DNA from 2 places in the Comamonas sp. Z1 genome. Region 1 is predicted to be linked to the other one. Evidence: predicted binding sites of a transcription regulator. Region 1 holds the regulator's gene; the other holds the start of a gene.
The links. The regulator FNR, encoded in region 1, switches genes on or off when oxygen is low (the NO sensors DNR and NnrR bind a similar motif). The targets are predictions, from matches to a motif close to TTGATNNNNATCAA.

Region 2: FSY45_RS05855 (DASS family sodium-coupled anion symporter) is a predicted target of FNR. The motif match lies at 2,853-2,866, and genes of this name have one in related genera.

Annotation. Positions count from the first base shown of each region.
Region 1 covers NZ_VOQT01000001.1:486,763-490,852, reverse strand. Annotated here, with positions in the region: gene ccoG (cytochrome c oxidase accessory protein CcoG) at 1-464, shown strand, start outside; gene FSY45_RS02175 (FixH family protein) at 591-896, shown strand; gene FSY45_RS02170 (hypothetical protein) at 1,154-1,417, shown strand; gene fnr (fumarate/nitrate reduction transcriptional regulator Fnr) at 1,481-2,203, opposite strand; gene hemN (oxygen-independent coproporphyrinogen III oxidase) at 2,472-3,854, shown strand; gene FSY45_RS02155 (sulfite exporter TauE/SafE family protein) at 3,858-4,090, shown strand, end outside.
Region 2 covers NZ_VOQT01000002.1:547,690-551,779, forward strand. Annotated here, with positions in the region: gene FSY45_RS05845 (CMD domain protein) at 1-591, shown strand, start outside; gene FSY45_RS05850 (alkylhydroperoxidase domain protein) at 588-1,178, shown strand; gene FSY45_RS05855 (DASS family sodium-coupled anion symporter) at 1,188-2,693, opposite strand; gene FSY45_RS05860 (hypothetical protein) at 2,962-3,288, shown strand; tRNA gene FSY45_RS05865 (tRNA-Met) at 3,361-3,437, opposite strand; gene rplQ (50S ribosomal protein L17) at 3,478-3,861, opposite strand; gene rpoA (DNA-directed RNA polymerase subunit alpha) at 3,993-4,090, opposite strand, start outside.

The sequences.
Region 1 (4,090 bases):
AGAATGCCGTGGCCAAGGCCTGGAAGCAGGTGCAGGTGATTCGCCGCATTTTCCGCCCGCGTGTGCTGATCTACTCGGCCGTGCTGGTGGCCCTCAGCGCTGCCATGATCGCCAGTCTGGTGCTGCGCGAGCCGCTCAAGGTCGATGTGATTCGCGACCGTGCTGCGCTTTCGCGCATCGTGGCGGGCGGCAAGCTGGAGAACGTCTACCGTCTGCAGATCATGAACGCCACCGAGTCCGAGCAGCGCTACCGTATCAGCGCCGTGGGCCTGGAGAATCTGGAAGTCGCATCCGAGCAGGAAGTGAGCGTTGGCCCTGCAGAGACGCGCGGCATTGCGGTGCGGCTGCAGATTCCGTATGGCTCAGCAACTCCCGGCTCGCACCCCGTACACTTCAATGTGGATGCAGTGACTGCCGGAGCAGGGCGTATTTCCGAGAAGACGGTGTTCCTGGTGCCGCGTTAATGCCAGGTCTTGACGGTCTTCGTGAGCCATCACGGAGGCCGGACAAGGGCACCGCCAATCGGCAACAATTTATGCCACCCTGCCGTGTGTGTCTGGGTGGTCAGAATTTTGGAAAGAGGTTTCATCATGTCGGCAGCACAAGCCAAGGTCTCGCAAACGGCCAAGATCATCCACCCCGAGGACGGCAAGCCCTGGTGGAAGTTTGCCCATGTCTGGCTCATCATCGCCGGCCCGGTGATCGTGGTGATTGCCGGCTTTGTCACCGCATACATCGCACTGAGCAGGCCTGATCCCGTGATTGACCCTGACTACTACCGCCATGGCATGGAAATCAACCAGCGCCTGAGCGAAAGTGAAAAAAGCCTGGCCCCAGCAGTCACCGGCCGCAATCATGCGGCCACGCCAGCCAAGGACCATCCGCTGGATCGCTGAGCGCTCCGGCGCTTGCTCCGCCAAGGTCGCTTTTGCGGCCTTTTTTGTTGCCGATATCAAAATCAGAGCGTGTTGCGCATGCTCTGCCTAACGTTGATGTAGAAGCAAATGGTTTTTTGATATCCAGATGGCGCAGGATGCTACTGAAAAGAGAGTGGTTCAGGGTTTCCCGCCACGGTGCATGCCCGCAGTCCTGCATGAACGGTCACCACTGTTGTGCAAAATATGACCAAGCCCACAGCCCAAGGAGAATCAGGATGGATGCTCGACGCTGGATGTGGATTGTTTGGCCGGCCTTTCTGGCGGCGGCAATCATGGAGATGGTGGTTTTCGCCTTTGTGGACCCGCTGGATGTGCACTGGCTGGGCTCCCCCCTGGACTGGTCGCGCCAGGCCATCTATACGGTCGCTTTTTTTGCCTTCTGGGTCGTGACCCTGATCGGAGGTGCGATGACGGTGATGCTGGGGCGCTCCGTCAGCGATCTCAATGGCGGCATCGTTTCCGAGCCTCTGCCCGATTAATTCGCACAGACAAAAAAGCCCGCTGTCCGCGGGCTTTGTCTTGAGAGTGTCTGTCGACTCGGTTCAGTTCTGGCATTGCTGGCTGTTGACGATGCGTTTGAGCGCCTCGGTATCCAGGATGCGCAGGTGGCGCTGCTTGACTTCCACAATGCCTTCCTCTGCAAATTTGGAGAAAGTGCGGCTCACGGTCTCGAGCTTGAGGCCCAGGTAACTGCCGATTTCTTCGCGCGTCATGCGCAGCACCAGTTCCGACTTGGAAAAGCCGCGTGCCGACAGGCGCTGGACCAGGTTCAACACAAAGGCCGCCAGGCGCTCTTCGGCACGCATGCTGCCCAGCAGCAGCATCACGCCATGCTCGCGCACGATTTCGCGGCTCATGACCTTGTGCACATGGTTCTGCAGGGCAGTGACCTCGCGCGAGAGCTGCTCCAGTTTGTCAAACGGCATGACGCAAACCTCGGCGTCTTCCAGGGCCACGGCATCACAAGTGTGGTGGTCGTTGACGATGCCGTCCAGACCAATGATTTCGCCAGCCATCTGAAAGCCTGTGACCTGATCGCGTCCGTCTTCGGTGGCCACGCTGGTCTTGAAGAAGCCGGTTCGTATGGCATACAGCGAGGTGAACTCTTCGCCATTGCGAAACAGCAGACCGCCGCGCTTGACCTTGCGGCGCGTGGCCACAATCTCGTCAATGCGCTCCATTTGTTCATCGTCCAGGCCCATGGGCATGCACAGTTCACGCAGATTGCAGTTGGAGCAGGATGCTTTGATGGTCTGAAGATTCATGGGCTTTTTGCAACGGCGCAGACAGACACGGAGTGGAGAGTCGCGCTGGTCATTGACCTCGTGGTTGAAGATGAGATGGATCAAATTGTCGCAGCACTTGCCTTGAGGTCTCTTGATTTTCATCAAGGACAGGGTGATTGCCTTGGGGCACATTGCCTGTATTCGTTCAAAAACATGCGCTTTTGCCTATTTTGGGCATGATTTTCAGGATCTGATTTCCATTGAAATCTGCTCTATACAGAGTGTGGGCGCACCCTAACTCCCAGTTATGACCGCAGTCACGCCTGAGTTGCTGAGCCGCTTTGATATCCCCGGCCCACGCTACACATCGTTCCCAACAGCCGACCGTTTTGTTGAGGCTTTTGGTGCAGACGACTACATACTGGCACTCAAGCAGCGCAAGACGCATTCTGGCTCGCGCGCTTTGCCCCTGTCCGTTTATGTGCATGTGCCGTTCTGTGAGTCGCTTTGCTATTACTGCGCCTGCAACAAGATCGTGACCAAGCATCATGAGAAGGCTGCCGAGTATCTGGACTACTTGAGCCGCGAGCTGGCCATGCATACCGAGCATTGCGGCAAAGGCCAGCTCGTAAGCCAGCTGCATCTGGGCGGAGGCACACCGACCTTTTTCAGCGATGCCGAGTTGCAGCAGCTGATGGTCTTGATGCGTGAACATTTCAAGCTGGATCCCGCGGGCGAGTACTCCATCGAGGTCGATCCGCGCACCGTCAGCAACGAGCGGCTGAGAGCTCTCAAGGACATGGGGTTCAATCGCCTGAGCTTTGGCGTGCAGGACTTTGATCCCGCGGTGCAGAAAGCGGTGCACCGCGAGCAGCCCGCCGAGCAAGTATTTGCGCTGGTGGCCGAGGCGCGCCGCCTGGGCTTTGTCTCCATCAATGTGGACCTGATCTACGGTTTGCCCAGGCAGACGCCCGAGTCTTTTGCGCGCACGCTGGCACAGGTCAATGAGCTGCGCCCCGATCGCATTGCACTGTATGCCTATGCGCATCTGCCCGAGCGCTTCAAGCCGCAAAGGCGCATCGAATCGGCAGACCTGCCCATGGGGCAGGACAAGCTGAACATGCTCTCCGGCGCAATTGATGCATTCATGGATGGCGGTTATGTCTATGTAGGCATGGACCACTTTGCGCTGCCTGACGACTCTTTGGCCATTGCCAAGCGCCAGGGGCGCCTGCATCGCAATTTTCAGGGCTACAGCACCCAGCCTGATTGCGATCTGATTGCACTGGGCGTATCGGCTATCGGCAAGGTGGGCGCGACCTACAGCCAGAACGTCAAGACTCTTGAAGAGTATTACGATGCCGTCGATGGCGGCATGTTGCCCGTGCAGCGCGGACTGGCACTTTCACGTGACGATCTGGTGCGCAGAGCCGTCATCATGTCCATCATGTGCCAGGGCTCCGTCCTGTATGAGCCCATGGAGCAGGCCTGGCTTATCAATTTCCGCGAATACTTCGCTGCGGAGCTGGATGCGCTGGCAGAGATGCAGCGCAACGGCTTGGTCGAGCTGTCCGCCGAGGGCTTCAAGGTCACTGGCCTGGGCTGGTTTTTTGTGCGCGGAGTAGCCATGCTGTTTGACCGATATTTGCAGGCCGACCGGAACCGCGCCCGCTTTTCGCGCATCATCTAGCGCATGTTGTTTTCGCTGGTCTGGACTGCTTTGATCATGGGGCTCGTGGGTGGGCCCCATTGTCTTGTGATGTGTGCTGCCCCCTGCAGTGTGGTCACAGCAGCGAAGCCTGTCGGCGGCGGGCAGCCAGTTGTCGTGCTCGGCCTGCAAAAACGCCAATGGCTGCGTACCAGCCTGTTTCATCTGGGGCGCATCGCTGCCTATGCCCTGCTGGGCGGGATCGCGGCCGTGGCTAT
Region 2 (4,090 bases), on a different contig from region 1:
AGCGAGGCACGCACCCAGGCCCAGCAAAGCTTTGCCGCGCTGTTCACCCCCGCCGAGCCGGTTGCAGGAACCGTCTCGCTGCGCGAGCGCCTGACGCTGGCCGCCTTCACGGCAGGCCTACATGGCGAGCCTCGCAGCACGGCCTTCTATACACGCGCCCTGGCGGGCGAGGATGCCGATCTGGCCGATGCCGTGAGCTCGGAAGTGGTGCGCGGGCGCGCTGCCAGCCTGCAGCCCGGCAGCGGCCCGCACGGTCCCTACGGGATCTATCCGGCCGGCCCCTTGAGCCGCGAGGACCAGAGCGGCCCCAACTACGCCGTGGACCCGGCCCATGCGACTTTGCTGGGCCCGCGCCTGAGCGCCGCGCTGGCCCATGCCCATCTGCTGGCCTACCACCCACGCGATGCGAGTGCCCAGGCCTTGCTGGCGCTGCAGCAGGCCGGCTGGAGCGAGACCGATATCGTCATCCTGTCCCAGCTCGCCTCTTTCCTGTCCTTCCAGATCCGCCTTGTGGCGGGGCTGCGCGTGCTTGGCGCACGAGCTGCAGTCACCACGGCATCTTCCACCCTCGCCCTGCAAGCCCAGCCATGAGCACCACGCACAACACCTCCCCCCAGGTCTTCACCCAGGAACAGCTCGACTGGCAGCCATGGATAGCTCCGCTGCAGGAGAGCGAGCTGAGCGAGCGCCACCATGCAGGCCTGGTGGACGCGGCGCGCGCGCGTTCACCCTATTTCCGGCTGCTGGCGCGCGACCCCGACACGCTGGGAGCACGCACGCGCACCGACAAGGACATCTTCTACAACCCCGACGCCGGCCTGCCGCGCGCCGAGCGCGAACTGGCAGCAGCTGCAACCTCACGCACCAATGGCTGCATCTACTGCGCTTCGGTACATGCGCGCTTTGCCACGCATTTCTCGCAACGCGCCGCCGATGTGCAGCGCCTGCTCGATGAAGGTCCGGGCAGCGATCTGGGCCCGCGCTGGAACGCCATCGTCGCCGCCGCCGTGGCCTTGACGCAGACGCCGCCCGCACTGGAGTCCAGTCATATCGATGCGCTGCGCGCCGCCGGCCTGGATGACGCGGCCATCTCCGATGCGCTGCAGGGCACTGCCTTCTTCAACTGGGCCAACCGGCTCATGCTGTCTCTGGGCGAGCCCCTGCGCACGAGCAGCTGACAGCGCGGCTCACCACAGCCCCAGCAACTTCCACCAGGCGCTGCCGACGACAGCGAAGATCAGCAACTCCAGCACGCACATCGCAGCCCCCACGCGCCACCAGACACCTAGAGTCACATAGCCGCTGCCGAAGATGATGGGTGAAGTGCCGGTCGCGTAGTGCGTCAGCGTCATCATGATGGCCGAACCGGCCGTCATCATCAGCATGAAGGGGACGACGTAGTCAGCCGGGATCAGTTGCGCGCCCACGGTCAGAAAGGCCAGCATCATGGCGCTGATATGGGCCGTGGTGCTGGCAAACAGATAGTGCGAGAAGACGAAAACGCCCACCAGAATGGCGGCCACGGGCAGCCAGTCCAGGCCGCTGGCGACGATGGCGCTCTTCAAACCCTCGGCAAACCAGGCGACCACACCGAGCTTGTTGAGCTGCTCGGCCAGCATGACCAAGGCACCGAACCAGATCAGGGTGTCCCAGGCGCTTTTCTCGGACAGCACATCATCCCAATCGATGGTCCCCGTGATGATCAGGGCGAACAAACCGAGAAAAGCCACCACGGTCGGGTCCAGCGTGAACGCCGGGCCGAACAGCATTTGCGGCACATTCGCCCATAGCAACAGCATCACGCCGAAGGTGCCGAGCATCACGCGCTCCTTGCCTGACAGCGGGCCCATGCCTGCCATCTCGGCGCGCGCGTACTCCACGGCATTGGGCGTGGCCTTGAGTTCGGGTGGCGACAGCAGATAGATCGCCAGCGGCATCAACAGCAGACACAGCAGCCCTGGCAGCAGCATGTACAGAGCCCAACTTGTCCAGCTCAGGTGCAGGGACTGACCCGTGGCCTTGGCCACCAGGTCCACGACCAGCGGATTGGGCGCCGTCGCGGTCAGGAACATCGCCGAGGTGATCGGATTGGAATGGTAGTTGACCAGCGCCAGATAGGTCCCGACCTTGCCTTGCGTTCCCTTGGCCGGATCCGATTCAAAGGCATTGGCGATGGACTTCATGATCGGATGCACGATGCCGCCACCGCGTGCCGTGTTGCTGGGCGTGAACGGGGCCAGTACCAGCTCGCAGATCGCGAGTCCGTAACCTATGCCTATGGTGCGCTTGCCCATCAGCGCAATGAACAGCAATCCGATGCGGTTGCCGAGCCCCGTCTTCTTGAGACCGCGCGATATCAGAACCGCCACCACGATCAGCCAGATCAGAGGATTCGCAAAGCTGCTCAGCGCATCCGTGATCGCACCTTTGGACGAACTGGAGGTGACCTGGGACAGCGACACGATGACAATCGCCATCAATGCCATCACGCCTATGGGCATGACCTTGAGGATGATCGCCACGATGGTCGTCAGAAAGATGGCCACCAGTTGCCAGGCCTTGCTGTCCAGTCCCGCAGGTACCGGCGTCAGCAGCAGACCGGTCAGCACCAGGGTGGAAATCAGTGCAGGCACGACCCGAAACGGAACGGCCGATTTGAAGTAACGGAACATCGAGACGATCTTCTCGAACATAGAAGTCCTTTTCTTTACCTGCAGCGCATCGAGACACCATACCTCAGCTCAGCAAAAGCCAGGAGTCCCCGACGGACATTGGCGCTCGGGTCACAGACTGGCATCATGATGCAGTGCCGCATGGCTTCGACTCCAGGCCGACTTTTACGTTGCCAAAGTTTGATCGACGGCAAGACTTGCAGAAGCAAAACCAATGGCAAGACCTCGTACATGTCAGTATTCAAGCATTGGGCACATGCCCATGGATTCAGCAGGAGAGACACTCTAAATGCCAGCGAACCGATTCCTGCCCGATGAATGGGAAAGCCGCCTTGAAGAAATAGATCTAGCGATACTGCATCAGGCTGCTATCTGCAAGATCCGGCTGCTTGAGCCCGGTGCCGTCGAACGCGTGCTGGCCAACGATGCCGGCATCTGCGGTGCCGAACATGAGACGGCATTCAGGACCTTGCGCGGCCTGCTCTATCTGCACTACACCGAGGTACTTCATATCAGCGAGGTACTGAGCCCGGAAATCGCTCAGGTGATTGCCAGCCGGGTGCGCGAGCATCTGAGCCGGCGCTCGGGCACAGCGTCGGGAGGTATGACGAGCTGATACCAGCGCTGCCGCCCTTCAATGGAAAATGGACAAAAAAAAGGTCACGACATTGTCGTGACCTTTTCAATTTGGTTGCGCGAGAAGGATTTGAACCTCCGACCTTTGGGTTATGAGCCCAACGAGCTACCAGACTGCTCCATCGCGCGGTATTTCCAAATTATAGCAGGCTTTGCAGCCTGCCCTGGCTTATTCAGCTGCTGCAGCGGCTTCTTCAGCGCGCTCGACCAGTTCCACATAGGCCATGGGAGCGTTGTCGCCCACGCGGAAGCCCATCTTCAGGATACGTGTGTAGCCACCGGGACGCTGAGCGTTGCGGGGACCCAGCACGTTGAACAGCTTGGTCACGCTGTCGCGGTCGCGCAGGCGGTCGAAAGCCAGACGACGGTTAGCCACGGTATCAACCTTGGCCAGAGTGATCATGGGCTCGATGACGCGACGCAGTTCCTTGGCCTTGGGGACCGTGGTCTTGATTGCTTCGTGCTCGATCAGCGAGTTCATCATGTTCTGCAGCATTGCCTTGCGGTGTGCAGAAGTGCGGTTCAGTTTGCGGAGGCCGTTGCCGTGACGCATGGTGCTTTTCCTTTGCTCCCCGTTTTTATCCGGAGATCTTTTCTAAATTAAATCAGGCAGCCGTATCAGGTACTGCCCGAGGCACTTGGACTTTGCCGGATCAACTCCAGCAAAGTCCTCTATTGTAGCAATTAACGCTTTTCCAGGCCAGCGGGTGGCCAGTTTTCAAGCTTCATGCCCAGAGTCAGACCGCGGGAAGCCAGAACTTCCTTGATCTCGTTGAGCGACT